Regions from separate parts of the Filomicrobium sp. genome, predicted to be linked through region 1. Evidence: riboswitches for the same ligand, from Rfam matches in the RefSeq annotation. Region 1 holds a riboswitch; the other holds the start of a gene.

What was found. Region 1 has a riboswitch for cobalamin ahead of K5845_RS09205 (DUF1636 family protein). Riboswitches for the same ligand answer to the same signal wherever they lie in the genome.
Region 2: it holds a riboswitch for cobalamin, as region 1 does, so the genes downstream of both, K5845_RS12995 (TonB-dependent receptor plug domain-containing protein) here and K5845_RS09205 (DUF1636 family protein) in region 1, are expected to answer to the same signal.

The regions. Positions count from the first base shown of each region.
Region 1 is NZ_JAILWT010000003.1:381,221-397,103, forward strand. Features, by position in the region: gene cobM (precorrin-4 C(11)-methyltransferase) at 1-425, opposite strand, end outside; gene K5845_RS09160 (cobalamin biosynthesis protein) at 422-799, opposite strand; gene cbiE (precorrin-6y C5,15-methyltransferase (decarboxylating) subunit CbiE) at 796-1,977, opposite strand; gene K5845_RS09170 (cobalt-precorrin-6A reductase) at 1,976-2,722, shown strand; gene cobJ (precorrin-3B C(17)-methyltransferase) at 2,698-3,447, opposite strand; gene cobI (precorrin-2 C(20)-methyltransferase) at 3,444-4,169, opposite strand; gene K5845_RS09185 (precorrin-8X methylmutase) at 4,175-4,804, opposite strand; gene cobG (precorrin-3B synthase) at 4,804-5,970, opposite strand; gene cobN (cobaltochelatase subunit CobN) at 5,967-9,200, opposite strand; gene cobW (cobalamin biosynthesis protein CobW) at 9,206-10,240, opposite strand; gene K5845_RS09205 (DUF1636 family protein) at 10,240-10,599, opposite strand; cobalamin riboswitch at 10,696-10,916, opposite strand; gene cobO (cob(I)yrinic acid a,c-diamide adenosyltransferase) at 10,959-11,573, shown strand; gene K5845_RS09215 (cobyric acid synthase) at 11,628-13,061, shown strand; gene K5845_RS09220 (arylsulfatase) at 13,078-15,723, opposite strand.
Region 2 is NZ_JAILWT010000004.1:417,796-433,678, reverse strand. Features, by position in the region: gene K5845_RS13020 (UxaA family hydrolase) at 1-212, opposite strand, end outside; gene K5845_RS13015 (UxaA family hydrolase) at 224-514, opposite strand; gene K5845_RS13010 (GntR family transcriptional regulator) at 584-1,357, shown strand; gene K5845_RS13005 (hypothetical protein) at 1,830-2,435, shown strand; gene K5845_RS13000 (methyl-accepting chemotaxis protein) at 2,447-4,135, shown strand; cobalamin riboswitch at 4,313-4,537, shown strand; gene K5845_RS12995 (TonB-dependent receptor plug domain-containing protein) at 4,947-6,719, shown strand; gene K5845_RS12990 (ABC transporter substrate-binding protein) at 6,736-7,638, shown strand; gene K5845_RS12985 (FecCD family ABC transporter permease) at 7,635-8,639, shown strand; gene K5845_RS12980 (ABC transporter ATP-binding protein) at 8,636-9,418, shown strand; gene K5845_RS12975 ((2Fe-2S)-binding protein) at 9,572-10,033, shown strand; gene K5845_RS12970 (xanthine dehydrogenase family protein molybdopterin-binding subunit) at 10,048-12,240, shown strand; gene K5845_RS12965 (hypothetical protein) at 12,261-12,857, shown strand; gene K5845_RS12960 (zinc metallopeptidase) at 13,154-13,840, shown strand; gene K5845_RS12955 (DUF992 domain-containing protein) at 13,846-14,358, opposite strand; gene K5845_RS12950 (YceI family protein) at 14,505-15,098, opposite strand; gene K5845_RS12945 (cytochrome b) at 15,095-15,715, opposite strand; gene K5845_RS12940 (YceI family protein) at 15,729-15,883, opposite strand, start outside.

The DNA.
Region 1 (15,883 bases):
GCGCGCCCCGACGTTCGCGTGAGGATCACCGACTGAGCAACGCCGGGCAAAGTCAGTTCCTGACCCAGCGCGGCTGCAGCCGCGGAAAACGCAGGTACGCCCGGTGTGACGTCGTAGGCGATGCCAAGCTCACGCAGGCGTCGCAGCTGTTCTCCCATTGCGGACCAAACAGACAGGTCGCCGGAATGCAATCGCGCGACATCCAAATCAGCCTCATCCGCACTGACGATTTCGGCAATGATCTCGTCGAGTGATAGGGGGGCCGTGTTGACGATCCGCGCGCCCGGCGGGCAGTGGCTCAACAACGCTTCAGGAACCAGTGATCCCGCATAGAGGCAAACTGGGCAAGCTGCGATGAGATCTCGTCCCCGCAACGTGATAAGGTCAGCTGCACCGGGGCCAGCTCCGATGAAATGTACCGTCATGGTCCAGCTCCTTCCGCGATTGCGGCAACCGCCATGCCGTCAGATGAAATCACCCTGGGACACACCAGCCGTGCACCCGCTCCGGCAGCAGCGAGCGCTGCCGCTTCAGCAAGGCTTCCAGTTCCAAAAAGCGCAGTGACGCGCTCGGACTGCGTTTTCGTCTGCACACTGGAAAGGGCTCGCTCATCCAGCGACAGAACCGGCAGCGCGAACTTTGACGCAAGCGCCTGGATCGCGGGATGCCCGCTCTTGCTGACGTGCGTCGCCAACGCCGCAATGGGGACCTCGCCTGCAAACGCGCGCGCCTTCTCCAGCGCGTCGGCCAATGCCATCTGCGTCGCGCCTTTTCGGAACCCGAAACCTGCCACTCTCATCGCGTTACGCTCCACTGAGTTACGGGCCGCGCGGAAACCCATCCGCGCTTCTGCCCGAGCGGCTGCACTTCCGCAGTTTCGATGCGCATGAGGGAGCCACCGCAGCGCCCGTGCCAGCCGGCGATCAGGCTTTCGCTTTCAAGCGTGACTGCATTGGCGACGAGGCGCGTTCCCGGGGACAGGACGCTCCAGAGCTTCTCCAGCAGCGCATCTGATACGCCGCCGCCGATGAACACCGCGTCGGCATGCGCCAGGTCCTTTAGCGCCTCGGGGGCACTGCCTTCGACAACTTTGACCGCTTCCGTGACACCGAATTGGGCAGCGTTCATGCGAATAATTTCCCCGCGCTCAGCTTTCGGCTCGATGGTCGTCGCGGTGCCGCCCGCTAATGCCCATTCGATTGAAACCGAACCGGAACCACCGCCGATGTCCCACAAGTGCTCACCATGCCGTGGCGCAAGACTTGAGAGGGTGACGGCGCGAATCGCGCGTTTTGTGATCTGCCCGTCGTGCGCGAATGCATCGTCCGACAGACCGGAACTCCGCTGCCACCCTGCGCCTCCGGCGACCTCTATCGCGAGAGCTACTGGCGCACACGTATCGTTGAAAGCGAGATCGGCCGCGTGAACAGACCGAATGCGCTCATTGGGGCCGCCGAGCGCCTCCATGACCCAGAGCATCGACTTGCCAAAGCCTCTTTGATCAAGCCACTGGCCCAGTGCCGTAACGGCCGCCGCATCACGCATCAGGCAAATCAGGCGTCGCCCGCGACCTATGTGTGGAAGCAGTCGTTCAAAGGGGGCGGCGTGAAGACCAACACAGTGGGTCTCTTCCAACCGCCACCCTAGCCGGGCCGCTGCTATTGCAAATGTCGAAGGTGTGGGAAACGCGCGCCACTCGCTGGCTCCGAGACACTCTGCAAGTGTGCTCCCGGCGCCGTACCAGAAGGGATTGCCAGATGCCAGTACGGCAACGTTGCGACCGCGTAAATCAAGTACTGGTTTTACAGAGAAAGGTACCGGCCAAGGACGCCCCCGCCCACCGATTTCCGCAAGCTCCAGGTGGCGTGGTCCTCCGAAGACGACTTCAGCGCCTTCCAATGCACTGCGACTTGCATCAGACAGGCCCTTCACGCCATCTTCGCCGATGCCGATTATCGAAAGCCACGGATCAGTCATGACACGCGTCCTCCTTCTGGGCGGCACAACGGAAGCCAGTCGTTTGGCCCGAGTCTTTGCAGAGGCTGGGGTGGACGCTGTGTTCTCTTATGCCGGACGCACCAGCCTGCCGAAGGCGCAACCCCTTCCGACGCGGGTCGGTGGCTTTGGTGGTGCTGAGGGGCTGGCCCGCTATTTGCGCGAGGCTGCGATCACGCAGGTCGTCGATGCGACGCATCCATTCGCGGCGCAGATGAGCCGGAACGCGATCACCGCATGCCAAATCACGGGGGTTCCGCTTCTCGCTTTCGAGCGCGCACCCTGGGCTCCCGAAGTTGAAGATCAGTGGCAGCGCGTGCCGGATATCGAAGCGGCCGTCGCGGCTCTTCCACAAGCGCCGTCGCGAATTTTTCTCGCCATCGGGAAGCAAAACCTTTCGACGTTCGCGTCCGCCCCGCATCATCACTATCTGCTGCGGTTGGTGGACACGCCCGGCGCTCTTCCGCTGCCAGACGCCTTCGCCATTATCGCGCGCGGCCCCTTCAGCATTGCGGAAGATGAGGCGCTGCTTACCACGCATCGCATCACGCATGTTGTTGCGAAGAATTCGGGCGGCGAAGGTGCCGAAGCGAAGCTTGTTGCCGCGCGCCGTCTGCGGTTGCCGGTGATCATGATTGACCGCCCCGTGCTTCCGAACCGGAATGTGACCGACAGCGTTGAGACCGTGATGGCTTGGATACATCATGGCGCGGACCTCGGTGTGTAGACGTATCGTCCAACCCGCCGGGTCGCGGAATTGCCGACGATGACAACCGTACGCATGTCGGCCATGTCCGCTTTCGCCTCGGAGAGGGGCACGGTCACGATCCGTTCGGCAGGCGTCGTGACTGCGCGCGCGAACGTAATCAACCGATCCGGCCCACATCCTGCGCGTAAAATTTCTAGGGCGCGGGCGAACTGCTGAGGCCTGCTTGCTGAACGTGGGTTGTAGAGAGCCACAGCGAAGTCGCCTTCGATCGCCAATTGCAGTCGGCGCTCTACGAGCTCCCACGGTTTGAGGTTGTCCGACAGGTTTATGGCGCAGAAGTCGTGACCAAGGGGCGCACCTGCGCGTGCGGCCGCGGCGAGCATCGCCGTGATCCCGGGCAGCACGCTGATCTCGACGTCAAGGTATTCGGGGGCGCTTTCCAACGCTTCGAACACCGCGGATGCCATCGCAAAAACGCCTGGATCGCCTGACGATACGACCACCACGTGGCCGCCATCCGAGGCGAGTTGCAATGCATGGCGTGCGCGATCAAGCTCTACTCTGTTATCGGAAGCGTGGAGCCGTAAGCCCTCGCGCGGCGGAATTCGCGCGACGTAGGAATTGTACCCAACGACATCACTAGCCTGTGCGATCGCCGCGCTGACCTCCGGCGTCATCATGGCCGTATCGCCCGGCCCCAGACCGGCGATGGTGAGCGATCCATTTAAGAATACATCGCTCATTCCCGCACCTCCGGCCGACGGCCTTTGCCGTGCAAAAGCACGATGGAGAAGTAGGGACATTCAGCGTGTTTTGCTTCCGCGAGTCGGACCTTCTTTTGTCCATCCATCGTGCCGCGTTCGACGAGCCAAGCGTCGTCCAGCCTGTCGGCTGCAGCAAAAGCGCGTCGTATCTTTTCTAGGTTGCGTCCGGTTTTCATTATGACCAGCGCATCCGCGGTTTTGATGTGCCGGGTCAGTTCGTCTTCGGGCAGCGTGCCCATCAGAACGGTCAGAACATCATCACCCCATGTGATGGGTTCGCCTGTGGCGGTCCAACAGCCGGACATGCCCGAAATGCCCGGCACGATCTCGACCTCCGTGCGCCCTTTCAAGCGGGTGTGCAGATGCATGAAGGAGCCATAGAAGAATGGGTCTCCCTCACACAGCACAATGACTTCGCCTTCGAGGGCCGCAAGCCGAGCGGCCCAGTCGTCGTAGAATGCAGCAAGTTGTGCGACATATTCCGGACTATCGAACGCGATTTCGGTCGTGACCGGATATTCCATCGCGTGTTCGATGACGTTCTCTGGCAAGAGCCCGTTCACGATCTGGCGCGCTACGCCGGGCCGACCCTTCTTACGGAAAAAGGCGATCTGACGCGCGGACTGTATCAGGCGATATGATCTGACGCTCATCAATTCGGGATCTCCGGGCCCCAGCCCTGTGCAGATGATCCTGGCCATCGCCGCTACTCCTCCGCACTTGCAAGCGCATTGACCGCAGCCACCGTGATGGCTGAGCCCCCAAGACGCCCGTCGACGATGAGGGCGGGTGCAGGCGTGGCTGCCATCAAGGCAGCCTTGGATTCAGCTGCCCCAACGAATCCTACGGGACAGCCGATAATCGCCGCAGGTCTCGGGCACTTCGGATCTTCAAGCATGTTGAGCAAGTGGAAGAGTGCGGTCGGCGCGTTCCCTATCGCGACGATGGCGCCCTTCAGATGCGGACGCCATAATTCCAGAGCCGCCGCCGAGCGCGTGTTGCTCATCGCCTTTGCGAGCTCAGGCACCTGCGGATCTTGCAGCGTGCAGATCACTGCGTTGTCCATTGGGAGACGGCGACGCGTAATCCCCTCCGAAACCATGCGTGCATCACAAAGGATCGGCGCTCCTGCCTGAAGCGCCTTACGCGCTACCGTCGCCATGCCTGGCGTGAAGCGGACATGCTCTTCTAGTCCAACCAATCCGGCCGCATGGATCATGCGCACGACAACCGGCTCTTCGTCAGAGGAGAATGGCGCAAGGTCGGCTTCGGCGCGGATCGTCGCGAACGATTGCCGGTAGATCGCCTGACCGTCAGTTTCATATAGATGCGCCATCAGACGGCCTCGTTGATACGTGTGGGGTTCGCAATCAGCGCTTCCGCTGACACAGGGGCACCGATCGGATCATCGCCAGCGCGGCCATGACGAATGAGAGAGAATCCAGTCGGACCGGCCACGAGTGTTCGCGGCGTGGGGGTAGGCTGTGCACATCCCTTCGCGCAGCCGGACACATGAAGCTGACTGCCGTTCGGCACGTGGGCGGACAGCATGCGCGCCAGCGATCGCGTCGGTTGATGGGCTTGCGGACAACTCGGTGCGCCAACGCAGGCGACAACCCGGTTGAGGGGATCATCGGCGTCAGTGATCACGTCCTGAAGTTCAGGGCGTTGATGAAGGCCAACGATGAGCACCATTCGCCAAGGGGTCAGTTGCAGCGGCCCCAGTTGGGCGAGCGCGGCAAGCGTTTGCGCACTCATCTGACCGAAGGCCAAACCGACGAGCCAACCCTTTTCTGTCTGGCCGGGCGTTGGCTTGAAAGCCGCCTCCGGCTTGCGCGGTACGGCGGTAAAACGTTCCGGTAGAGGCGTGCCCCGGGCGATGTGCGCCGCCATACGGCCGCGTCCGTCCACCATGCCGCCAGTATCCAGGAACCATCGGCTGAGAGCGACCGCCGCCTCCACCGCTGTGTCTGGCGCAATGATCGCGCCCGTACCCGCACCATCCGCGACGCATACGAGTGATCCATCGCTAGCGCGCTCGAAACGAATGTCGGCAGGAGCGGACCGCAGGACCGGTGCTTCCTCGATATCGATCGCGAAACCAAATTTCCCAGGTAGGCGCGGGGCGTTGGGCTTGGCCAGTGCGTGGGACAGATCTTCAGCGAGGGTATGGGCCAAATCGTCCGTGACAGCGAATGGCGTGACGATGATATTTCGGTTTGCCTCTGCATCGGCATTCGCGTCGATAAGGTCGAGTTCCATCAAACCGGAGAGCAATCCGTCATAGCTTTGCTCACGCACCCCGCGCACCTGCAGATTTGCACGGTTTGAGATATCTATGACTCCATTCCCGTAGCGTGATGCGAGCTTCGCAATCTCAGAGGCCTCACGCGCGCTCAAGCGTCCGCCCGGGGGTTTGATCCGGACGATTAGTCCGTCGCCAGACGCCATGGGACGCAGCGCATTTGGACACCTGCCTTTGACGAGGAAGTTCGTGCTCATGGCTCGACCTCCAAGCTCGCTGCGATGGAGTTGCTCCGTGTTTGCCAGAGCCCTGCGTCGCGGAGCGCGCGGAACTGATCCTGCATCGCACGGAACGCGTCGGGATTTTCACGCGCAATGAAGTCGGCAACCTCACCACGGCCCAGCGTCGCGTCATGATATAAATCGAACAGGTGCGCCGGTACGTTGCGCGCGAGATGCGCGAAGGCTGCGAGGTGATCGAGTGTTGCGGCGAGTTCCGCAGCGCCGCGAAAACCGTGACGCATCATCCCCGCCGCCCACTCAGGATTTGCGGCACGGGCCCGGACAACACGCGCTATCTCTTCGCTCAATGTGCGTGCACGTGGTGTTTCCGGTCGGGTGGTATCCAGATGGTAGAGCGCGACCGAAGACCGCCCCAGCGCGGACATCGCTGCGGCAAAGCCTCCTTCGTGGCCAGCATAATCGGCCGCGAGAAGGACGTCGGTTTCGGGTAAATCCTGTGCGTGCGCAAACGCGTCGGCACTTCTGAGACGGCTCTCCAGGGCTTTTCTCGCCAGGTGGCTTTCGCCACTGACATCGATCGACCATTCCGAAGCTCTGATCCATGCTTCGCCAGCGGTGCGACGCCCCTCATCAGAATAATCTTGAACGGCTGCCCCCAAGTCCAAGCCGTACAACCCTGGCTTGGGTCCGAACACGCGGGGAACCCGGTTCACATAAGGATTTTCTTCGACGGGTTCGTCGCGATCAGCAAGCGCCGCTGCCGCGGCTTCAAACATCTGTGCGAGGCCGGGAAAGACATCGCGGAAAAGCCCGGAAACTCTTAGCGTCACATCAATCCTGGGCCTGTTCAGCAGCGCCGGGGGCACGATCTCGAACCCTGTCACGCGCCCGGAGGCACCGTCCCAACGTGGCGTCAGTCCTGCCAAGTGAAGCGCCATAGCGAACTCTTCGCCCGCAGTCCGCATCGTCGCCGATCCCCACAGGTCGATTACCAGACCGCGCGGCCAATCGCCATGATCTTGTAGGTGACGACGCACCAATTCTTCCGCGTTCTTCACGCCCTGCGCGAACGCAACGCGGGTCGGCACCGCGCGCGGATCAACACTGAAGAGATTGCGTCCCGTGGGGAGGACATCGGTGTGTCCGCGATAGGGAGACCCTGAGGGTCCGGGCGGCACCCGGCGGCCGGCCAGTGCTGAGTGTAGTCCCTCTCTCTCCCCTTCGCGCGCGCCGTAGATGTGGAGACCATCGCCAAATCCGCTGTCTTTGATGTCGCAAACGAAGCGGTCAATTCTCACAATGGCTTCGGCCGCGCTTATATTTTCGTTGATGCCCAGGTCTGCTTCCACTCCTTTGGCCTGCGCCTCCGCGCGGATCATTGCGATGAGCCGGTCGCGCCGCGCGGGATCAAGCCCGTCTGCGGTGGAATACTCATCCAAGAGCCTTTCGAGTTGAGACAAACCTTCCGGCACGGCGCTGTCGCGCATCGGCGGCGGCATATGTCCCAAAGTGACGGCACCGAGCCGTCGCTTGGCTTGTGCTGCCTCCCCCGGATCGTTGACGATGAACGGATAAAGAACCGGCAGGTCACCCAACAACGCCTGCGGCCAGCACGTGTCCGACAAGGCGACGGATTTTCCCGGCAGCCATTCCAAGGTGCCGTGCGCCCCTATGTGGATCAGCGCCGAGAAGCCCTGCGCACGTAACCAAAGGTAAAAGGCCACGTATGCGTGGCGGGGGACGCGTGCGAGATCATGATAGTCGTCATCACGGCTCTCCCTCAGTCCACGTTCCGGCTGGAGAGCAATCACCGCTTCTCCGCTCCTGATGGCGGCGAAGTGGAATCCTCCATCGACGACTGCGGGATCGTTATCGGGGTCTCCCCAAGCGCGTTGCAAATCAACGCGCAGGCCTTCGGGGAGTTGGTCCAAGGCATTCCGGTACGCGCTGAGCGACCACGTCAGATACGATTTACTCAGTGTGCGCCCAAGGTCTGTCACCGGCTCGACGGCATAGCCTTCGCGTGCAAGGTCGAGAAGAATTGCTTCGCACGACGCCAGCGCGTCCAAACCCACCGCATGCGCCAGCTGATATTCCTTGCCCGGATAGGTGGACAATATCAGCGCCGGCTTTTGAGCCTCCGCCTTCGCCGTAGCAAGGCTGTGCCAGCGGGCGACGCGATCGGCGACCGCGCGCACGCGCGTCTCATCAGGCTGGTGAATCTTGCGAGAAAACTGCAGATCCGGATCGTGCTGCGTCCCACATTTAAAGCTCACGGCGCCCGCGAAAATGCGTCCATCGACTTCGGGAAGCACCACATGCATGGCAAGATCAGAGGGGGATAACCCTCGCTCCGAAGCCAGCCACAACGCGCGTTCGGCGGTCGAAAGCGCAACCTGAAACACCGGGCATCCCGGTCCATCGAGTGGCGAGCGCCCATCGTCGCCACGCGCTGAGAAGGCCGTCGCGTTCACGATCGCGACCGGAGCCATTTGCTCTAAGGCAACCTCGACCCATATGCGCGCGCCTGCAGCTTTTAGTGACGGTGCGAACATGCCGACCGCCTGAAAACCTCGTGCCCGCAGTTCGTGTATCAGTGCATCTATCGGCGCTGTGTCGGCCGCTGCCAGATAGGCACGATAGAATATGACAGGCACAATCGCTTTGCCATCGGGCGGCGACATTTGAACGCCGCGCGCGGGCTCGTAGAAGCCGCAGTCAGGCAACCGTTTATCGCCTGGAACAGGCGCCGCGTAGAGTCCAGCGGCCAACGCGAGCTGTGCCAGGGCTGCTTGAGCAGCAACCGCGCCACCTGCATCGCAAAGCGCCGACAATCTTCGCAACGTTGAAACAGGCAACGTGGAGAGTTCATCGAGCCTGTCGTCGTCGCGACCGTCACCCGGCAAAACAGCCAAAGCAATTCCGCGCTTGCGCGCGAGTGCGTTGAGTTCCGCTAGTCCGTATGACCAGTAGCTTTCTCCGCCGATCAGCCGAACGAGTATTCCCTTCGCCCCACTCAGCGTTTGATCCACGTACGTGTCAACCGAGATGGGATGCCGCAATGCCGCTAGATTGGCCAAGCGCAGACCGGGCAGATTTGCCCGACCGCGTTGCCATCCCGCCGCGAAGGCCCCCAAGTCACTGTCGGAGTAAGACAGCACCACCAGATCCGCAGGACCTTGGCCAAGGTCTTGCGGGGTCGCAGTCTCTTCCAGATCGTGACTTTCTCGGAAGACGACATGCATGGTGATCAGGCCTCGAAAACTGCCTGGATTGCCGCCGGATCAATCGCATCATGCTCAGCGATCACAACGAGCTGGGAACGGCGCGGCTGGTCGCCCCATGGACGATCGTATTGCATGCGCACGCGCTCACCCACGGCCTGCACCAGCATGCGCATCGGCTTGTCCCGGATCGCGAGATATCCTTTCACGCGGAGAATGTCGCGCTCTCGCGCAAGGCGGCGGATCGCCTCTGCGACACTCTCAGGATCGGCCAAGATGGGCAGATCGATAATCGCGGAGTCGAAATCATCATGCTCGTGATCGTCGGCGCCGTCATGGTGAGAGGGCCGCACGTCGAGGTTATCTTCGGCCGCGGCGTTGAGCCCAAGAATGACACGCGGGTCGATCACACCATCTGTCAGCGAGAGGATCGGGAGCCTGCGCGGAGCTTCGGCTTCGATCAAAGCACGTGCCGCCGAAATCCCTTCGTCTCCCGCAAGGTCCGCCTTGCTCAACAACACGATGTCGGCGCAGGCAATCTGATCCTCGAAGACCTCGGATAGAGGGGTTTCGTGATCAATGCTCTCATCGCCAGCACGTTGTGCGGCGATTGCTTCCTCGTCCGGTGCAAACCTGCCGGCTGCAACCGCCTCAGCATCCGCGACAGCAATAACGCCATCGACAGTGATGCGCGAACGGATGGCAGGCCAGTCGAACGCCTTCAGCAGCGGCTTTGGCAGCGCCAGACCGGACGTCTCGATGAGGATATGGTCGGGCTGCTGCGGCAGCGCCATCAAAGCCTCGATCGTCGGAATGAAATCGTCCGCGACCGTGCAGCAAATGCAGCCGTTCGCGAGTTCGACGATATTTTCCTCGGGGCAATTCTCGTCCGCGCAAGATCGCAAGATTTCGCCATCCACACCGACTGTACCGAATTCGTTGACGAGCACCGCAAGACGCTTGCCCTGCGGATTGCGCATCAAATGGCGGATCAACGTAGTTTTGCCCGCGCCGAGAAAACCGGTGATAACGCTGACGGGAATTTTTGACAGGTCGGTCATTAGTCCTCCATCGGGGGAATGCGCGCGAGCGAGTTTTTGCGGAAAATTTCCGGACGTTCGCGCCACGGCACGATGCCGTCTTCGCTGGCCGCGTATTTGGATGCGCCATCGAGAATGTCCGGGACGTGTTCGGCGGGATCGAGCCGGCCGTAGACGTAAGTCCACTTACCTGGGCCGCTGAGCGCAACCGCGCACCCTTGCGAACAAGCGGAGAGGCACTGCACGGGACGCAGACGCATCCCTTTGGGTATCCCTGCGGCTTCAAGCGCGGATAGCATCAACTGCCCGGGACAAGCGTCGTCGGGTTCAATCGTCGCGCCGCGACGGCAGGTCGTGCAGACAAGGATCGTAGCCATCAGGCCCCTTCAGCAGGGACGAGAGGTGCTAAAGCCAGAAGGGGAAGACGCCCGGTATCAGGCGATTCACCTGCCGGTCGCGAAACACCCCGTTCGCCCGTTTCAGTCACGCTGTTGGCAGGTCTCCCGGCTTGCGGATGTAGGGTTTTTAATCCTGCGGACGTTCGGCCTTCCCAGCTTTTGCCAGTGGCGTTGAACGTCCTCTCCGGTCACGGTCGCGGGGGCGGCTGCGTTGTAAGCTTTTGAGCAATTCCGGCTCAAGTGCTTGTCGCATTCCCTCTTCGCCTGTCATAGACAGGACCAACAATGCCTCAACTGAAGCCGAACGCCGTCAGTTGTCAAGATGAAGGAAAAGTATGGCGATGGATGAGACAGACTTAGCCGCGCGTCACGCAACCAAAATGGCCAAGATCAAAGCTGCGCGCGATCGCATGATGGCAACGAAGGAAGGCGAGAAGGGACTGATTATTGTTCACACCGGTGCGGGTAAAGGGAAATCCTCTTCCGGCTTCGGCATGATCATGCGCTGCATTGCGCACGGTTTTCCCTCTGCTGTGGTGCAGTTCATCAAAGGCGCTTGGGACACCGGCGAACGCCGGTTGATCGAAACCCACTTTCCTCACCTCTGTCAATTTCACGCGATGGGGGAGGGCTTTACCTGGGAAACACAGGACCGCGAACGCGACATCGCCGCAGCCCGTGCCGGCTGGGAAAAAGCAAAGGCGATGATCCTCAATCCAGAACTCCGGATGGTCTTGCTCGACGAGATCAACATCGCGCTGCGCTACGATTATTTGGACATTGCTGAGGTTGTCGCCTTTCTTCGCGATGAAAAGCCGCCGCTCACGCATGTCGTCCTGACTGGCCGGAACGCCAAGGACGAATTGATCGAGATTGCCGATCTCGTGACGGAGATGTCGTTGATCAAACATCCGTTCCGCGCCGGCATCAAAGCCCAGCCGGGCGTGGAGTTTTGAGGGTTTTACCCTTGGAACTCTAGCCTACAAGGATAACCTTAAGTGAAATCCCTTATGATTCAGGGAGCGGGTTCGAACGTCGGCAAGTCACTGCTTGTTGCCGGCCTCTGCCGCGCCGCACTCCGACGCGGGCTTCGCGTCGCGCCGTTCAAGCCGCAAAACATGTCGAATAACGCCGCCGTCACAGCGGACGGTGGTGAAATCGGTCGGGCGCAGGCCTTGCAGGCGCTTGCCTCGGGCCGCGAAGCCGTTACCGACATGAATCCTATTTTGCTCAAACCTGAATCGGAGACGGGGTCACAGGTCATCGTCCAAGGCCAACGGCTCACCACTGTAAAGGCCCGCGCTTATTCAAGCCTGAAACCACAGCTTTTGAGCGCGGTACTCGCGAGCTTCAATCGGTTGAAAGGCGATGCCGACCTCGTGATTGTAGAGGGAGCCGGGAGTCCCGCTGAAGTAAATCTTCGACGCGGTGACATCGCCAACATGGGGTTCGCGCAGGCGGCGAACGTTCCCGTCGTTCTGGCGGGAGACATCGAGCGTGGCGGCGTCATTGCCCAGATCGTTGGAACACAAGCCGTCATCGATCCCGATGACGCCGCGTTGATCTCGGGATTTGTGATCAACAAGTTTCGCGGCGATCCGCGCCTCTTCGATGACGGATATCGCTTCATCTCGGAACGCACAGGATGGCGGGGCTTTGGGGTCCTGCCCTATTTTCCGGATGCCAGGAAACTGCCCGCTGAAGATGTCCTCGACTTGCGCGAGAGCAATCAGGGCGAGGGGCTTCATATCGCCGTTCCTATTCTCTCCCGCATCGCGAATTTCGATGACCTCGATCCGCTCGCTCAAGAGCCGGGAGTTCGGCTCAGCATGATCCCTGCGGGTCGTCCTTTACCGGGCGATTGCGCTCTGATCATCCTGCCCGGATCGAAATCCACATCGACCGATCTCGCTTATCTCCGCGCGCAAGGCTGGGATATCGATCTCCGGGCGCATGTGCGTCGTGGCGGTGCTGTCCTTGGGATTTGCGGCGGCTACCAGATGCTGGGCCGCGCAATCCACGACCCGGACGGTATCGAGGGTACGCCGGGCAGCGTCGAGGGCTTGGGTCTTCTCGACCTAGAAACCGTGATGTTCCCGGACAAGGAAGTTTCGCGGACACAAGCCCGGCATGCGGCCTCCGGCACCGTGATTGACGCTTACGAAATTCACATGGGTCGCACGGACGGACCGGATCGCAAGCGCCCCTTCGCCTTTGTGAACGATCGGGCGGAAGGGGGCACTTCCCCGGACGGGCGCATTGTGGGCAGCTATATGCACGGCATGTTCGTTAACGATGACTTCCGCCGCAGCTTTTTGTCAGCGCTCGGGGCACGGACCGCTTCGTTTGCTTACGGTGCTTCCGTTGACGCTACCCTCGACGCTCTGGCGGAACACATGGAGACACACCTAGACGTCGATGCTTTGTTCGCCTTGGCGAGGTGAATACGCCATAGACGAGCTAATCTTTCTGTAAGCAATCCCGGACAAATCGAAGCCGCTCAATTGGACCGAGGTTCTGCGCATCGGCCTGCTTGCGGCAGTCCTCTCTTTTGTCAAACCGTTCTTCCAACCGTTGGACGATAGTGAGATTTTGAGAGACCGGTCCGTCTGCAGCAGCTTTCATCGCGCCTTGCAGCTTCTTTATGTCTTCGGCGGTCAAATGCGGCCGATCGATCTTGATGGTGAGTTTGTTGAGTTTGCCGGTGAACGGGAACGGCGGCTTGTAGTCAGCGTCGTTGACGCCGGTCAGCGTATCGGATCCAACGTCGAAGCTTTCATCCCACTGCAGGATCATGGGTAGCGTCTTCTGCATCTGTTTGGTGTCAACGGCTTTGCCGTCCACCTTGAGCACACCGGTACCGGGCCGGCCGACGCCGCTAAAGTTATTGAAAGAGAGCGTGCCAGGGCCCAAACCGTCATATGTGAATTCAAACTCGACTTTGTGCGCGCCCGGCGTGAGCGTGTCTTCGCCCTCCCACTTTACACGCTCCATATTGAGGAGGTTCCAGACCCACACGGGTTTGCCTTTAAGCAGATAGAAGCCGTAGCCGGCGAACCGCCCGCCCGACGTCAACATCATGCCCTCGGCACCCTGGTCGGGGATATCAATGTCCGCCGTGACGACAAACGATGTATTGAGCAAAAATGGAGAGTCGCCCTGCGGGAGCCCGACCATCGGTCGGGTATAGACGAACTCCGTGCGACCGGCCGTAATATTGGGCCTTGGCGCAACGATGCGTGCCGCGACGGATGCGTCCATCGGAAAGATCTGATATTTGCGGGCCTCGTCAATAAACTCCTGCTTCATCTCCTCGACTTTGTCCGGGTTCTTCGCGGCGATATCGTTGGTCTGGGTGAAGTCCTCGTTCAAGTTGTAGAGTTGCAAAACCTGATTGTTCAGCGGATCGGGATTGGCCGGACCAAAGGCCTCCCAAGGCGCACGATTGACCTTGGTGCTCAGGAACCAGCCATCCTTATAGAGTGCCCACTGTCCCATCATTTCGAAGTACTGAGTTGTGTGCCGGGTCGGTGTCTTGGCGTTTTCAGCGTCGAAAGTGTAGGCAAAGCTGGTGCCTTCAACGGGCATCTGCTTGATGCCATCAACCATCTCGGGCGCATGGATGCCGGCAACCTCGAGAAGGGTCGGAACGACGTCGATCACATGGACGAACTGCTCGCGCAAGGCCCCCTTGTCCTTGATGCGTTTGGGCCAGGACACCACCATGTTCTGGTTGGTGCCGCCAAGCCTTGACGCATTCTGCTTGAACCAATCGAACGGCGTGTCGAAGGCCCACGACCAGCCTGCCGACATGTGGTTGTATGTCTGTTCGGTGCCCCAAACATCATACCACTTCATCTGCTCGTCGACCGGGACCGTGACGCCGTTAAAGAAGGCAACCTCATTCGGTGTGCCCAGAGGTCCACCTTCGGCGCTCGTGCCGTTGTCGCCGTTGATGTAGATAATCAGCGTGTTGTCGAGCTTGCCGAGGTCCTCAAAGGTCTGGATCACGCGACCGATTTCATGGTCGTTGTAGGCCGCATAGGCGGCAAAGACGTCAACTTGCCGGATGAAGAGTTTCTTTTCCTCGTCGGAGAGTTGGTCCCACGGCTTCAGTGTCCCATTCGGCCAGGGTGCCAATTCGGAATTCGCCGGAATAATGCCGAGCCTCTTCTGATTTTCGAAGATGCGCTCACGCACCTTGTTGTATCCGTCGTCGAACAGATGCATCGCGCTGATCTTATCTACCCATTCCTTGGTGGGGTGATGCGGGGCATGCGTGGCGCCGGGCGCATACTTGATGAACAGCGGCTTAGATGGGTCGGTCTGGTGCATCCGTGTCATCCAGTCGATAGCGTCATCAGCCATCGCGGTCACAAGGTTCCAACTACCGGGCGGTTTGTCCTTGAAGGGATAAATCTGAGTGGTGTTGCGAAAGAGGTTGGGCTCCCACTGATTAGCGTCGCCTCCGACGAAACCGTAGAAATACTCAAAGCCCATTCCTGTCGGCCACTGGTCGAATGGACCAGCCTGGCTGGCAGCGAATGCGGGCGTATTGTGGTCCTTGCCGAACCATGAAGTCGCGTAGCCATTGTCCAAAAGAATCCGACCGATCGTGGCTTTGTCCCTTGGAATGATGCTGTTGTAGCCCGGGAAACCGGTGGACTGCTCGGAGATCACGCCAAAGCCGACCGAGTGATGGTTGCGCCCAGTAATTAGCGCGGCCCGCGTCGGTGAACAAAGCGCGGTGGAGAATACGCGATTGTAGCGGAGACCCGCGTTCGCGACACGGTCCATCGTCGGCGTTGGGATGACGCCTCCGAAGGTACTGGGAACGCCGAAACCCGCATCGTCCGTGATGATCAGCAGCACGTTGGGCGCGCCTTCCGGCGGCGCGATCCGCGGTGGCCACCAAGGCTTCGATTTCAGAGCATCCTGCTTGATGATTCCGCCGAACTTTGGATCGGGCGGTGGAAGCTGTACTCCCTGAACGCTCGTCGTCGCACTGGGAGAACCAAGGGCGCCGGTGACTTCCTGTGCTGTTGCCGGGGCACCTCCCAGAAGAAGAGAAGCAAGCGAGACAAACAAAAGTTCTCTAGTCGTCATGACCTCGTCCTTTGTTCCGAGCGAACATTCAAGTTGCCACAGTGTTTTTCAATTCAAATGCAGGAGAGGACGCGCTCATGGCGTTCTGGCCGAGCGCTAAGAAAGCGCCACATAAATAGGCATCGCTAGCTCGTCGCACTTTGTTTGCGCAAACTGCCAA
Region 2 (15,883 bases), on a different contig from region 1:
GTGCGGAAATGAAGCTCCAGATCTTCGCCAAACTGAAGCCGTCCGTAAGAATGCGGCAGGGCGAGCGTGCCCTTGACGTTATTGCCGACAGCTTCGCAGGCGGCATTTGAGATATCGTCAACCGGCAGAATCACCACGTGATTACGGACGCCGACGCGGCCGTTGTCACGCCGATAGCCTTTGAACGAAAGATTCGAATATTGCGACGCCATTCCCTTGGTCCTCACCAGCGCTTGGTCTTTAGGTTGTGAACATGAACGTGACCGCCACAGCTGGCGTCTCCGACCATTTTTCCGATGTCCTCGCCGTACTTGATGACGGTGCTGCCAGCTGCGAGATCGTTCAGGGCGACCTTGTGACCGATCGGAATGTCATGAAGCGCGGTAAGATTGAGAGTCGTATTCGTCTCAGTGATTACGCCGAGCATGTCCGTGCCGGCTTTGAGCCCTTCGATGACAACGACGCCAACGTTGTCCTTTGGGCTGTGAACCAGGAAATGGGGAACTTCTGCCACTGTCCGTCCTCTGTTTCGCTATGTGAAATAAATTGCACACACATCGACCTCTTGTATAAGACATAAGACATGAGCGCAACCCGCAAGCCGAATTCGAAAGAAGCTTCCCCATCGGGCGCCGAACTAACGACGGCGCTCGCGGCACAGCCTCTTTACGCTCAGGTAGAGGCGATCTTTGTTGATCGCATTCGAACGGGAGTATGGCGGCCAGGTCAGCTCATTCCGAGCGAGTTCGAACTGGCGCGAGAGATAGGTGTCAGCCAGGGGACCGTGCGTAAGGCGCTCAATGCCTTGGCCGTCGATAATCTCGTAGAGCGCCGTCAGGGCCGCGGAACCTTCGTGGCGGAACACACGCCGGACAAGATGCTCTTCCGCTTCTTCAACCTGTTTGAGGATGGGGGGGGGCATATCGAGCCGGACTCGCAAAACACACGCATGAGTATTGCGCGTGCCAACAAAGAAGAGCGGGAACGGCTAAAGCTCGATGTGGGCGCAGAGGTCATCCGGGTCTCACGCGTGCGTACCCACGCCGGTAAGCCTATGATCTACGAAACGATCGTGTTGCCACGCCAGTTTTTTCCTGGGCTCGTCAAGGAAAAGACCATTCCCAACACGCTCTATGATCACTTCCAAAAAGAATACGGTTTAACAGTTTCTCACGGTGAAGAGCGGATTACGGCCGTCGCTGCGGGGGAGCGAGAAGCGAAGGCGTTAGAAATTGCGCCGGGCCTTCCTTTGATCCGGCTCGATCGTACTATGTACGCTTTGAATGAGGCTCCGATCGAGTGGCGCGTGAGCATTTGTTTGCTTTCGGGCGCGCATTATTTGGTGCGCCTTAGGTAAGACGTCGCAAGCGCCTAAATTGGTATTTTTTCGAAATTGTGCGGGAGGCCATACAAGCGTCCGCATGCGGGAGTCTGTGCAACTTATATGGTTTGATATTGTCCGTGGTTAGAGATGTTTGGCGGTAGATATCACCCGGACTTCTGCTTGGGTGTCAACGATAGGCACCAAAAAGATATCGACATTTTCAAAATTAAATACGTCGGCGAGAAATAGCTCTCGTTTTGAAGTGGGGCTGTGCACCGTACACCTCGAGCCTCAATTGAATCGGATGCAAAAGCCCGCGATTACGGGAGTTTAGCCGGTAATGGTTTTCCTTATGGCCGAACGTTGAGGATGTAGGGAGTATTTCGGTTGCCTAAGCCACAATGAGAGCAGAAAAGCGTAACTACCTATTTTCAATATGCATATTAAGTCATTTTTTATCGTGATTCCTGTAGTGATCAGGAAAGGGAAGGATTGGGGGAGAGTGATGATGAGAAATTTCGCATTTATTCCACTCATGTGCTTGGCTGCATCTTCGTCATTGGCTCAGGAGTTTCCGGGGCGTGTTGAAAGCCTGATTACGCCGGATGTGATCGAAGAGATCAAGGGTTGGTCAAGTCAGCCCATCGTCAAGCTGGCTGTCGAGGCCCAAAATCAGCGCCATGGTGTCTTGACGCAGGATGAGATTGACGAGCTCGATAAAACGTGGCGCGAGGAAGCGCAGGCTGATGATAAGCCGCTGATTTCGGCAACGATCGCGAGTCCGCTTTCGAATTATCTCTTGAAACGCCAAGCTGCATCCGTTGGTCTTTATAAAGAGATCTTCATAATGGATGTGAATGGACTCAATGTAGGCCAAAGCTCCATTACGACCGACTACTGGCAGGGCGATGAGGCGAAGTTTCAAAAAACCTTCGCCATTGGGCCGACAGAAATCTTTATTGACAAGCCGGAGTTCGACGACGGTCTGAAGATCTGGACATCTCAGGTCAGCATGACGCTTGCCGACAAAGACAGTGGTGACGCGTTTGGCGCGATCACCGTGGAAATCAATCTGACGGAGCTTTCACGGCGCCGTACCCCAGCGTTCTGATAGGCAATGCCATGCTCAACAATATCTCAGTAACAAACAAAATGATTGGCGCTTTCGCGGCGCTATCGCTCGTAGCTCTCGGGTCGTTTGCGGTCGTGAAGGTTCAGACCGACGATGTCGATAGCGCGTCGCAAGTAACGTTCGACGTGATCGCGGCACAGTCTAAAATGACGGACCTGCGAGATCGCTCTAACAGGCTGATAGCGGAGCTGCGTCACTTCCTCATTACGGGGAACCGCGAAAAGGTGAAAAACTTCGAGCAGGACGTCAAAAGAGTTTCTGCGGATCTTGAAAGTGTTCGCCGTTTGACATCGACGTTCTTTGCGGGTGTTGGTGCGTCCTTGGACAGGTTTGGCGATGCGTGGAGCACGTGGGTAACGGATGCGGCGAATCCGCAGATCGAAGCCATGCGAGATCCAATGACTGTTGATATGGCGCATACCATCGAACTTCAGGCCCACACGATGGCTAGCTTGGATGAGATTTCGTCTGCCTTGAACGAAGCTGAAATGGCGCTCTCCGTGATGCTAAGAGGCGCATCGAAGGGGGCTGCGACCGCAGCAGAACGCCTGAACTTGGCGGTCGCTGTAGCAGCGTCAGTCATTTTGTTAGGCACCATTCTCTCCGGCGTACTCGTTTACTTGGGCGTCTCCAGGCGTTTGAAAGCTCTAGCGAGCGTGACCGAACGTTTGGCAAAGCATGATATGACTGCTGAGCCGAAGGGTATAACGGATCGCGACGAAATCGGCCGCATGGCTGCCTCGCTCAAGGTCTTTAAGGACGGCATCATCCGGTCTCAGGAACATGAGCGTGAAGCCGCTGCGGAGCGCGAGAAGCTGCAGGTCGAGAACCGTAAGGCGATGATGCATCTTGCCGATGAGTTTGAAACCAAGGTTGGTTCCATCATCGAGTTCGTCGCCAGTGCATCCTCTCAGTTGCAATCGGCGGCAAGTACGATGGCGGCGGCTGCGGAAGAGACAAGCGCTCAATCGTCGTCCGTTGCCGCAGCCTCTGAGCAGGCCTCGGTAAACGTCAGAAGTGTCGCTAGCGTCACGGAAGAGATGGCAGGCGCTGTCCAGGAAATCGGTCGTCAGGCTGATGCGTCGTCTCGCAAGGCAAGCCACGCTGCCAAGGAGATCGACAATACAGTGGAACGCATTACGACATTGTCGCAAGCGGCCCATGAAATCGGTTCCGTCGTGACACTGATCCAGGAAATTGCGCAGCAGACGAACCTGCTCGCACTCAACGCCACGATCGAAGCAGCACGTGCGGGAGAGGCCGGCAAGGGCTTCGCCGTCGTCGCTCAGGAAGTGAAGGCTCTCGCCGAACAGACCGCGAAGGCAACTTCGGATATCTCCACGCAGATCCAAAACATCCAAACGGCAACGGAGGGCTCCACGGTGGCCATCAGTGCCTCGACAAATGCGATTGGCGAATTGAGCGAAATCGCGGCGTCGATTGCTGCTGCGGTCGAGGAGCAGGCTGCAGCGACGTCGGAAATCTCCCGCAACGTCATGCAGGCTGCGGAAGGAACGCGAGAAGTTTCCTCCAGCATTATCGGTGTCAATCAGGCTGCCAATGATTCTTCGTCAGCTGCATCGCAGGTCTTGAGTTCGTCGACCGAACTGTCGCGCCAGGCGGTGCATCTGAAGACGGAAGTCTCGAGTTTCCTCGATACGGTCCGTTCGGCAGCGTAGCTCCCTCGAAGAGATAAAAGGCAGAAGCTATCGGGAGGACCCGGCCATAGGCCCGGGTCCTCTTTTCGTTGGGGAACATTCCAGCCACACGCCAGACGTGTGCCCTTTCCGCCAGTCTCGAAGCGAGACTCCACATGTTGCGGCCTCGCGCAGATTGACTCTCCTACAGCCAACTGATTTGTTGCCTGCGCTATTGGTGTTCAGCGGGCCGAAGCCCACTGAATGAAAAGGGAACGCGGTCTCGCAAACATTTGCGATAAGCCGCGGCTGCCCCCGCAACTGTAAGCGGCGAGCGTCATCCTCAATCCACTGGGCTCTCCACTGTGTTTGGAGAACTGGGAAGGAAGGACCTGATGCGTCTGAGCTGCAAGCCAGGAGACCTGCCAGTGGCGTGTCGCCCATTCCTCGCGCGGGGCGCGCTTGGGAGCGGATGTCCGTTGTGGCGACCCATGTGAAGAGAAGCACGGGTTGAGCAATGGTTCTGCGGAGCAAGTCCGACTAGCGTGAATCTCGACAATGCGGCGTGAGCTTTGATTGCACCGACGCACGACGAGATATTTGTTGCCGGCCGAGAGCCGGATACCGATGACGTAGTCCACTTTCGATCGCGATTTCATTGATTTGGCTCTGCCGCTTTTCGCACCGATCCAATGCGGGAAACGGAGTGGTCACGATGTTGATGAGAAAGAGTTTTAAAGGCGGAACAACAAGCGCCAATACGCTCAAGTGTTCTAGTTGGTTGGCGCTTACGGCGATAGTCGTTTTGCCAGCGTTAGCCAGTGAAGCGGCTCTCGCCCAAGAAGGCGAAATCATGCTGCCCGGAATCGTCATTTTTTCGGCGAACCGTACACCGACTGATGCAGCCGCTGTTGGTTCGTCGGTTTCTCTTATCACGCAGGAGGATCTTGAAAAGCAGTCGCGACCGTTTCTGCAGGACTACCTGGAGACGGTTCCCGGCGTGAATTTCACCCGCAATGGTCCGGCGGGATCCACCACCGGTATAACGATGCGCGGCGCCAATCAGAACTATGTAAAAATTCTGATCGACGGCATGGATATTAGCGACCCCTCCGCACCGCAGACGTCAGCAAGATTCGAGCACCTTCTGGTGGACGATTTTGCACGCATTGAAATCCTGAAAGGTTCGCAAAGCACGCTTTACGGTGGCGATGCCGTAGCTGGTGTCGTGTCCATAGATACGCGGCGCGCGACGAAGCTGGGGTATTCTCAATCGGTTGCGGCTGAATACGGCGCCTACAACACTTGGCGCGGCGCGACCACCGCGGGCTATGCGACAGATCGCGGAGATATCTCGTTCAGCCTTTTGGGAATTGATACCGAGGGCTTTTCCGCAGCGGACAATGCGCCGGAGGACGACGGCTACAATAATCTGACATTTTCCGGCCGCGGTGAAATGAAAGTCGCTGACGGCATCACAGTCTTCTTCGCAACGCGCGCCTTTAACGCAGAAGGCGAATACGATGCCTCTGGTCCGGTCGACAGCCCCATCGAGGAAGGTAAGACGTCTCAGTTCGCCGGTCGGGTCGGCACCAACATCGAGCTGTTCGAAGGACGCTTCAAAAATACCTTCGCGCTGCAAGGTATGAAGATCGAACGCGATGATGTGAGCAGCTCGGTGTTTGCCCCGGTGACTTGGTACAATGGTGATCGCGTTAAGGCCGAGTACAACGGCGTCATCAGCTTTAACGAGTCTCTTTCGCTTCTTGCTGGCGCCGACTGGGAGGAAACCGGAGCGGAGTCTTTTAACGCTCCTGGAAAGCGCGACGAGGCCAACATCTTCGGCACCTTCGCCCAGCTGATGGTCGAACCCATCGACAACTTGACGCTCACGTTTGGCGGCCGCATTGATGACCATAGCGAATTCGGCAACTTCAATACACATCGGCTCACGGCCGCTTATCTCTTCACAGAGACCGACACCAAAATTCGTGCCAGCCACTCAACGGGCTTCCGCACGCCCAGCCTTAATGAACTCTACGGTCCATTTGGCGCTAATCCCGATCTAAACCCGGAAGAAAGCGTGAGCTGGGATGCGGGCATCGAGCAGGGCTTTTTCGATGGCCGTGCCACTCTGGGCGTGACCTATTTTGAACTCGATACCGAGAACCTGATTGCTTATACGACCGGATATATGAACGTGCCGGGCGTTACTTATCGCAACGGCGTGGAGATTGCGGCGAGCGCCTTCCTGACAGATCGCGTGGCCATCAGTGCGGCCTATACGTTTACGGAGACGGAGCGGGAGAATGGACTTCCGCTACCGCGTGTGCCACGTCACAATTTTGCATTCGGCATCGATGCGCAGCCGCTGGATAAGCTTAAGCTCAATGTCACAGCGAAATACGTGACGGAGAACGTGGATGAGATCTTCGGATTGGGCATCGTGCCACTCGATGATTACCTGCTGCTGAATGCAAAGGTGTCTTACGAATTCCGGCCTGGCATGGAAGCGTACATCCGCGGCGAAAACCTGCTCGACGAGGACTATCAGACCGCCTATGGCTACGGCACATCCGATCTGGCGATTTATGGCGGCTTGCGCATGGACCTTTGGCCGGACTGAACGCTTGGGGGCAACCATGCGCTTGCGTCAGCTAAGCGCATGGTACGCGGCGCTCGGTGTGCTGCTAGCTCTTTCCTTCCCGCTCCCGGGAATAGCGTCCGCTGAGAGCGATAACCGTGACCCGACTGCACCTCGTCGGGTCATTTCCATGAACCTCTGTACAGACCAGCTCGCGATGATGATCGCGGCGCCGGGACAGCTCTACTCAGTATCGAATTTGGCCTCCGATCCCAGCATGTCGATGATGGCCAAGCAGGCGCGCGCCTACAAGCCTAACCATGGCCTGGCTGAAGAAGTCTTCTTGATGCGGCCCGATCTCATACTCGTTGGTGCCATGACGACACGAACCACAGTGGCGATGCTGGAGCGGCTGGGTTTCCCAGTTGTCGAGTTTCCCTTCGAAAATTCGTTTTCCGACATGCGTGCCAATATCAAACGAATGGGCGATGCTTTGCATCGTCCCGAACGAGCGCGCGAGTTGCTCGCCCGGTTTGATGCCGATCTCGCCCAGCTTCGAAAGCGTCCGGGACCCCGCCGAACGGCGGCGCTGTTCCACGCCAATAGCTATACATCTGGCGTGGGTACGCTAGCCAATGAGGTCCTGAAAGCCGCGGGCCTGGATAACATAGCCGTCCAATTCGGCTTAAGCGGCACCGCTAAGTTGCCCTTGGAGAAGCTCGTCATGGCTGCACCTGATTTGGTCGTGACCGATACCACTTGGGAAGGAGCGCCAGCTCTCGCGCAGCAGGTATTTGCCCACCCGGCTCTGCGTGCTCTCGAAGCGACCTCGGCCAAAGCGATGTCCGCCACCAACAGATGGATCTGCGCCACACCGCATTTGATTGATCTGATCCGTGATCTTTCCGCTGCCCGTGCCGCCGTCACCACGATTCATGATCGGAGTGCGACGAGGCAATGACCGTGCCGATGCCCTACCCAGCCCTCATCGCGATACTCTCTGCACTCGTAATCCTCCTGTTCGGAGTATCGTTGTTGACCGGCCCAGCCGCCATTGGCTTTACCGATAGCCTCGTAGCGCTGGTTTCGGGAAGCTCTACCGACGCAGTGACACTTGTCATGCGCGAGATTCGCCTCCCACGCGCCATATTGGGGGTGATGGTTGGTGCGAGTCTGGGGCTGACGGGAGCCGCGCTTCAGGGCTATCTGCGGAACCCGCTCGCAGAGCCGGGTCTGTTAGGTATCAGTGCGTCCGCCTCCCTCGGTGCCGTCTTGGCGATCTACACCGGTCTTGTAATTGTTCTGCCGCTCTCTTTGCCGGTGCTTGCGCTATCAGCCGCCATCGTGGCCGTCTTGGTTGTGCGCTTGTTGGCAGGAGGAAGGAGCGACGCCGCAAGCTTAATCCTCGCAGGTGTAGCGGTCACAAGTTTTGCTGGTGCGATGACGGCGCTCGCACTCAATTTGTCACCGAATCCGTTCGCGGCACTTGAGATTGTATATTGGATGCTTGGCTCCCTGGCGGATCGCTCGATGAGCCACGTGTGGCTTGCCGGACCGTTCATGCTTGTCGGCTGGGGCATGATCGCCATCCTAGGTCGGTCCCTCGATGCTCTGACCCTTGGCGAAGCGACAGCGAAAAGTCTCGGGATACGTCTTGATCGCGTTCAAGCGTTGGTGGTGTTCGGTACGGCTATTAGCGTGGGCGCTGCCACTTCTGTTTCCGGCGCGATCGGTTTTGTTGGCCTTGTGGTCCCCCATCTCATGCGGCCGTTGGTCGGTTCCCGGCCAAGCCGTTTGCTCTTGACTAGCGCGTTGTCTGGCGCGGCCTTGCTGCTCACCGCAGACATCGCCGTCCGCCTCATAGCTCCTGATAGCGATCTCAAGCTTGGCGTATTGACCGCACTTGTCGGCGCACCGTTCTTCCTTTGGTTGATCATCAAGACACGGCGGACCCTATTATGAGCCGTCTCTCCCTAGACAATGTCACCGTCACGCTCGGTGACCGCAAAGTGCTTGATCGCGTTTCGCTCAACATGGAGGGTGGTGAATTCGTTGGCCTGCTCGGCCCTAACGGTGCGGGTAAATCGACACTTCTGCGCACGATCACGCAAGAGATTCCTTATGAGGGGAGGATCACGCTAGACGGCAAGCCGCTCGCCGATCTAGGCGCAGAAGGCCGCGCGCGCAGTCTCGCCTATCTCCCGCAGATCCGTGATATTGCCTGGCCGGTGTCAGTCACGGAGATCGTTGCTCTGGGCCGCCTTCCCCATTGCCGGCCCTTCGCGAAAATGACGATGGCCGACGGTGCAATTGTTGCTGACGCCATGGAGCGCATGGATATTACGGCACTTGCCCATCGCCGCGCCACAGAGCTGTCAGGCGGCGAGATGGCACGTGTGCTCATGGCACGCGTGTTGGCTCAAGAGACACCGATCATCATCGCTGACGAGCCGGCAGCAGGTCTTGATCCCGCACATCAGATTGCCTTGGTAGAGACGTTTGCGGCGATTGCGAAGAGTGGACGGACTGTCATCGCGTCCCTCCATGAACTCCCTCTGGCGGCGCGCTGGTGCCAACGCATCATCCTCATTTCACAGGGCAAGATCGTCGCGGACGGGCCGGCGTCTAAGGTTGTGACCACAGAAAATTTATCTCGCGTCTATGGGGTTGAGGCTATGCTAATGGAAGACGCGCAAGGTTTGATCGTAGCCCCTATCCGACTGACTCCCAGGACGTCCTAAGCCGTTACCATCTGAAAACCTATCCTTGCTGAATGGAACCGTTCGCTCCGTTGTATGGTTGTCGTCAGGGTTATTTTTGCTCAGGGTCACATCAATCCTCTGGATTGGCGCAATTTCCGCAAAAGTTAAACTCCACCTCAAAGGAGGGGACCCATGGCCATCACATTCAACGTCAATGGAGAACCGCGGGAGGTCGATGTCGACCCTAATACGCCGTTATTGTGGGTCCTGCGCGACGAACTCGGACTGACGGGCACCAAATTCGGCTGTGGCGTGGCTCAATGCGGAGCGTGCACCGTATTCGTTGATGGTATGCCGCAGCGTTCGTGCGTCACGCCCGTCGAACTGATCAACGGCAGCGATATAACCACGATTGAAGGTGTCGAAGGCCCGGAAGCAAGCGCCATTCAGAAGGCCTGGGTGGAAATCGACGTCCCTCAGTGCGGATACTGTCAATCCGGACAGATCATGTCCGCAGTCGCCTTGCTTCGAGACATTTCCGATCCCACTGATGAAGACATAGACGGCGCCATGACGGGAAACATCTGCCGATGCGCCACATACGTACGCATTCGCCAGGCGATCAAGAACGCTGCGGCTGAACTCAAAGGCTGAGGAGGGCGTAGAATATGTTGAAATCCGTGATCGAAGCCGATCGCCGAACAGTTTTGCGTGGGGCCGCCGCAACTGGCGCCGGTTTGGTTTTAGCAATGGTCCTGCCGATGCGTGCGCGCGCCCAATCGGGGGCTGCTGCCGTCATCAAAGGAGGCGCTACAGATACTGCATTCGCACCAAATGCGTTCGTGCGCGTCGCACCCGATAGCACCGTGACCGTTCTCGTCAAACATATAGAATTCGGCCAAGGTCCCCTGACGGGATTGACGACATTGGTTGCTGAAGAGATGGATGCCGACTGGTCGCAAATGCGCGGAGAGCTGGCTCCTGCGAATACGGCACTTTACAAAAATCTCGCTTTTGGCATTCAAGGCACGGGCGGTTCGACCGCCATGGCCAATTCCTACGAGCAAATGCGCAAGGCCGGCGCCGCCGCCCGCGCGATGCTTGTCGCGGCCGCCGCTGAAACCTGGCAGGTCCCTGCGGAAGAGATCACCATCGAAGCCGGCATCATCTCCCACAAGGTATCAAACAAGACAGGAAAGTTCGGAGACTTCGCGGACGCCGCGTCCAAACGGTCGCCCCCGGCTGAACCTAGCCTGAAATCGCCCTCTGACTTCAAACTCATTGGCACGGATCGGCCGAAGCTCGACACACAGGACAAAGCAACGGGTAAAGCGGTATTCACGATGGACGCCACGCGCCCTGATATGCTGACGGTCGTCATTGCGCGGCCACCGCTGTTCGGCGCCAAGGTGAAGTCGGTGGACGATACGGATGCCCGCAAGATCAAGGGCGTCGTTGACGTCAAGAAGATCCCGCAAGGCGTCGCAGTTTATGCAAAAGGCTTTTGGCCCGCAAAAACCGCGCGAGATGTGTTGAAGATCGAGTGGGACGAGACGGGGGCCGAGACTCGATCTACCGATGAGATCGTTGCCGACTATAAGAAGAAGGCCGCGACGGTCGGGCGCGTCGTGAGAAAAGAAGGTGATGCGGAAAAGGCGTTACCTGAAAATGCTAAGACGCTTCAAGCGGAGTACGTCTTTCCCTTCCTCTCACAAGCTCCAATGGAACCCCTCGATTTTTTAATCGAGGCGGATGCGTCGGGTGGTGAGGCGTGGGCCGGCACTCAGATGCAAACCGTCGATCAGGCGGTAGCGGCTCAGATCCTCGGTTGTCGCCCAGAGGAACTGAAGCTGAACACGATGATGGCGGGTGGAAGTTTTGGTCGCCGCGCAACACCGAATGCGGATGTGGCTTCGGAAGCGGCGGAAGCGGCGAAGGCGCTGGGCAGAAAAAAGCCTATAAAACTCGTCTTTACACGCGAGGATGATCTCCACGCCGGATACTACCGTCCGCTCTACGTTCACCGATTGAAGGGCGCGGTCGACCAAGCCGGGAACATCGCACTTTGGGACCAAGTGATCGTCGGCCAATCGATCATCGAAGGCACGCCGTTCGCCGCGCAGATGAAGGATGGCATCGATCCAACAGTCGCCGAAGGTTCCGAAGATATACCATATCAAATCGGCAATCTTCGCATCAGTACGCACCAGACTAAACTCGCTATCCCGCCGCTTTGGTGGCGCTCCGTTGGTCACACACACAATGCCTACGTCGTCGAGACATTCCTCGATGAACTCTTGGCGATGGCCAATAAAGATCCCGTCGAAGGCCGTCTGGAGCTTATTGGGGAGAAAAATCCCCGTCATGCTGGCGTGCTGCGGGCTGTTGCCGAACTGGCCGGGTGGGGAGCCGCGGTCCCTGAAGGCCGGGCACGCGGCGTTGCCTTGCACAAGTCTTTCAACACATATGTCGCTCAGGTCGCCGAAGTCTCGGTCGGAAAGGACAAGCTTCCGCGTGTCCACAAAGTTTGGTGCGCCGTTGATTGCGGTGTTGCCGTCAATCCCAATGTGATCCGTGCGCAGATGGAAGGGGGCATCGGGTACGGTCTGGGGCATACACTCTACGCCGAGATCACCTTGGACAAAGGGCGTGTCGTTCAGACCAACTTCGACACCTATCGCTCTCTGCGCATCAACGAGATGCCGGACGTCGAGGTCACCATCATCAAGTCAGATGAAGCTCCGACAGGGGTGGGTGAGCCGGGAACGCCGCCCATTTCTCCGGCTGTCGCTAACGCGTGGCGAAAACTCACCGGCACACCTGTGAGACATTTGCCGTTTACCCGCCATGTGCAGTCATAAGCGACAGGAGAATGTCTGACATGCGTCCGTTTACTGTTCCGACGCTTTGCGGATTATTCGCGACAGCAATACTGGCCGCCGGCGCAAGCGCCGCTGAGCTCAAAGACAAAGCCACATTCGAGGCCATTCCCAATGCTAAGGAACGGGCCGTGGCGATATTTGAGGAAATGGGCAAGGTCCTGCAGCATCCTCGTTGCGTGAATTGCCATCCGGTTGGCGACAGTCCTCTCCAAGGCGAAGCCATGAAAGTGCACGAACCGCCCGTACAACGCGGCGAAGCTAACTTTGGCGTTACAGGCATGTACTGCACGGTCTGCCACATGTCGCGAAATGTCGAACCTGCGGGTGTGCCGGGTGATCCGGCGTGGCATCTCGCGCCCAAGAGCATGGCCTGGGAAGGCAAGACGCTGGGTGAGATCTGCCATCAAATCAAAGATCCGGAACAGAACGGCGGGAAGGATCTAAAGGCCCTCCACAAGCATATGGCGGAAGACAGCCTCGTCGGCTGGGGTTGGCACCCTGGAGGTGACCGCGCTCCGGTTCCGGGCACACAAAAACAGTTCGGCGAACTGGTCGCACTCTGGATCGAGGCTGGAGCTGAGTGCCCTTCTTCCTAACGGGGCGGCGATGGATGTGTTCAACTGATCCTTGCTCTGACAGCGATTTCGACGAGTTTTGCCATTTAGTCCGGCGTCACGTCCAACTCCATGGATGAGGCTACGCCGTGTTCTCCTGGTCTGACATAGCTTAATATCCCCATTCCCTGTCATGCTGGTTCGCTTCGAGCCATCCCGATACACTGTGAGGCAGGGGCCGTTTCGGCTGCTTGTCGGCAATGTAAAGTTCTGGAGATCAGCTGCCTGAAACCCGCCGTTGGTCAGGCCCGCTTGAACAGACAAAGGGGACGGCTCTCTTGGTAATCGCTCTCGTACTTATCGCTGGTGTTTTCGCGCTTGCCTATCTGCCGCAGCTGTGGGTGCAAAGGGTGATCGAAGCCCATTCCGATGAGCGGTCCGATTTTCCCGGCACAGGAGGTGAATTTGCACGCCATCTGCTCGATGGGATGAATCTCACGCATGTTAAGGTGGAGCCGACGAACCATGGCGACCACTACGATCCCGCCACGAAAACTGTAAGACTTGTGGCCCAGCATCTGAACGGACGCTCGCTTTCAGCTGTGGTCATCGCCGCTCATGAGGTTGGCCACGCGATGCAGGATGCCACCGGATATGCCCCGTTAGCTGCGCGCACACGGATGGCCCGTCAGGCGCAAGCCGTCGAACGGATCGGCTCCATCGTTATGCTGGCCGCGCCTGTTGTTATGATTCTGACAAAGGCGCCGTTTCTTTTGCTGATGCAGATGGTGGCGGGCGTGCTCATCCTCGGAAGCACAATTCTCATGCACGCCGTAACGCTGCCGGTGGAGTTCGACGCTAGTTTCTCTCGCGCGTTGCCGCTCCTGAAAGCCGGACGTTACGTTCGCGAGGAAGATTTAGGCTCCGCGCGTAAAATCCTAAGGGCCGCCGCCTTCACCTATGTCGCAGCGGCAGCCATGAGTGTCCTTGATGTGATGCGATGGTTCCGCGTCCTGAGGTTCTGACGCAGTTACTGCGCTGGCCTCAATTCAAGTGCGGCTATACCCGCTGCGATGTTGAGCCCTTGTTGGGCTTGCACGCTGAGCGGTTGCAGCACGATCGACTGAGACGAACCACCGATGAGCGCATTGGCACCGACGCCGACACCCACGGTCGCTTCTCCCGAGACGCCACCATAATTTCCTGACAGTGCGCCCCGATTGACCTTGCTGGTTGGGGCGAGTACGGCCCAGGCAATAGTGCTCTGCGTGGTCGATCCGATATCAATCCCGTATTTTGAGATCTTGCCGATGTAACGTTCGTCGGCGCCGGGACGTTGGAATCTGCAGTCGAGACGTTTCGTCGATCCGAAGATGAAACCAGATCCGCCGGAGACATGACAATTCAGCACTCCTACCTCGACCTTTGCGGGCTGCGCCGAAACAGGGATTGCGATGGCACTGCAAATGAGCGCTGCCACCCCACATGCCGTCAGGTTCCTCAGGTCATGGGCGATACGGTAAATCGTCGACGTGGCAGGCATGCTGTCCTCCCCGGTTGGGCTATCGAGCGGTCGCGCCGGTTGGCGCAAACCCACTGTGGTGCTCTTCGTCATTTGCGGCCTAACTAAGGCTGGTTGACGGCAGCAGCTCTAATCCTTGTGCCGGTGCGAAAAGACAGAGCGAGAGATTAGTCGGCGCGCTTCAGCATAACGCTGACCGTAACCGGGATATCGAGCGACACCCAGGCCCCATCGGCGTCCGATCCCTTGCCGATCCCGAAATCGAGCCGTTTCAGTGACGCAGTGCCCTCAAGGCGGGCGTCCTGTCCTTGATCGATAAAGTTGAAAGTCAAGGTGACCGGGACGTCGACGCCCCGGATGGAGAGCAAGCCTTCTGCGTTGAACGAGCGTCCATCCGCCGCTTGCGAAATATCGGTGGTCACGAATTTCGCCTGCGCTATCTGGGAGACATTAAACCAGTCCGTCGTCGGCAAGGTTTTGTCGTAAGTGGCGTCTCCAGTGATAGCAGAAGCCAGATCCACGGTGACCTCGGCCCGCGAGGATGCGAGGTCTGAAGGGTCAAAGGAGATATCAGCCTCCCATGATTGGAACGTTCCGGTAAACGGACGCCCGGCGTGCGTGCCTGCAAAACCGATGGTGCTTTGATCGTCGATGACGTCCCAGTTTTGTGCAGCGAAAGAGGGCGCTGCCGGAAATTGCGCTGCGGCGACAGCAACGACGCACGCCGCAAGCGCGCGTGCTGTGCGTTTGAAAATGTTCATTGAGTTTCCTCGTTTGGAACGCGGCGTGCCGGCAAAAAGGGCAGCATTCGCGTCAGCACGTGATCGCGGTCCACAAAGTGGTGTTTCAAAGCCGCCAACACGTGCAGGACGAGAAGCGCTATCATGAGATAGCCACCGATGCTGTGCGCTCTTTTAAGAGCTGTTTCCACCGGCGCCTTGTTTTCAAGCTCGGCAAACATCGGCATATGCGGCCATTCGAATAAGCCAAACACGATGGTTGGGAGGCCAAAGACACTCGCCGACACCATGGCCCATCCGAGCAGCGGCATGCCGATCATAAGAACGTAAAACACGACATGGGTCGTATGCGCTGCGAGCCGTTCAAGCCGTCCCATTTCAGCGGGAAGTCCCGGGGGCGGATTTATCAAACGCCATGCGAGACGAGCGAAACTAAGCACCAGAACAGTCAGGCCGAGCGACTTGTGCCATTGATAAACAGCAAAAGCGTCGGCCCGAGTATCCGGCACCTCGATAGCGTCCGTCATCCACAGACCGCTGATCAATAGGAGCGAAATCGCAGCGGCAATCGCCCAATGTAAGGCTATGGCCGCTGCACTATATCGCTGCCGCCCGGGATCGCGCATACCGGCACCCATCGCGTTCCTCGCTTTATTCAGTCTGGAACTCGGTTTCGATCAGCAACTGAACCTCGTCCCCGACCAGAGGGATGTACTTGAGCATGCCGAAATCGGAACGCTTGACCATGCCAGTCGCGGAAAAGCCGATCGCGGGCTTTTTCGTCATGGGATGTTCGATGGCGGCGT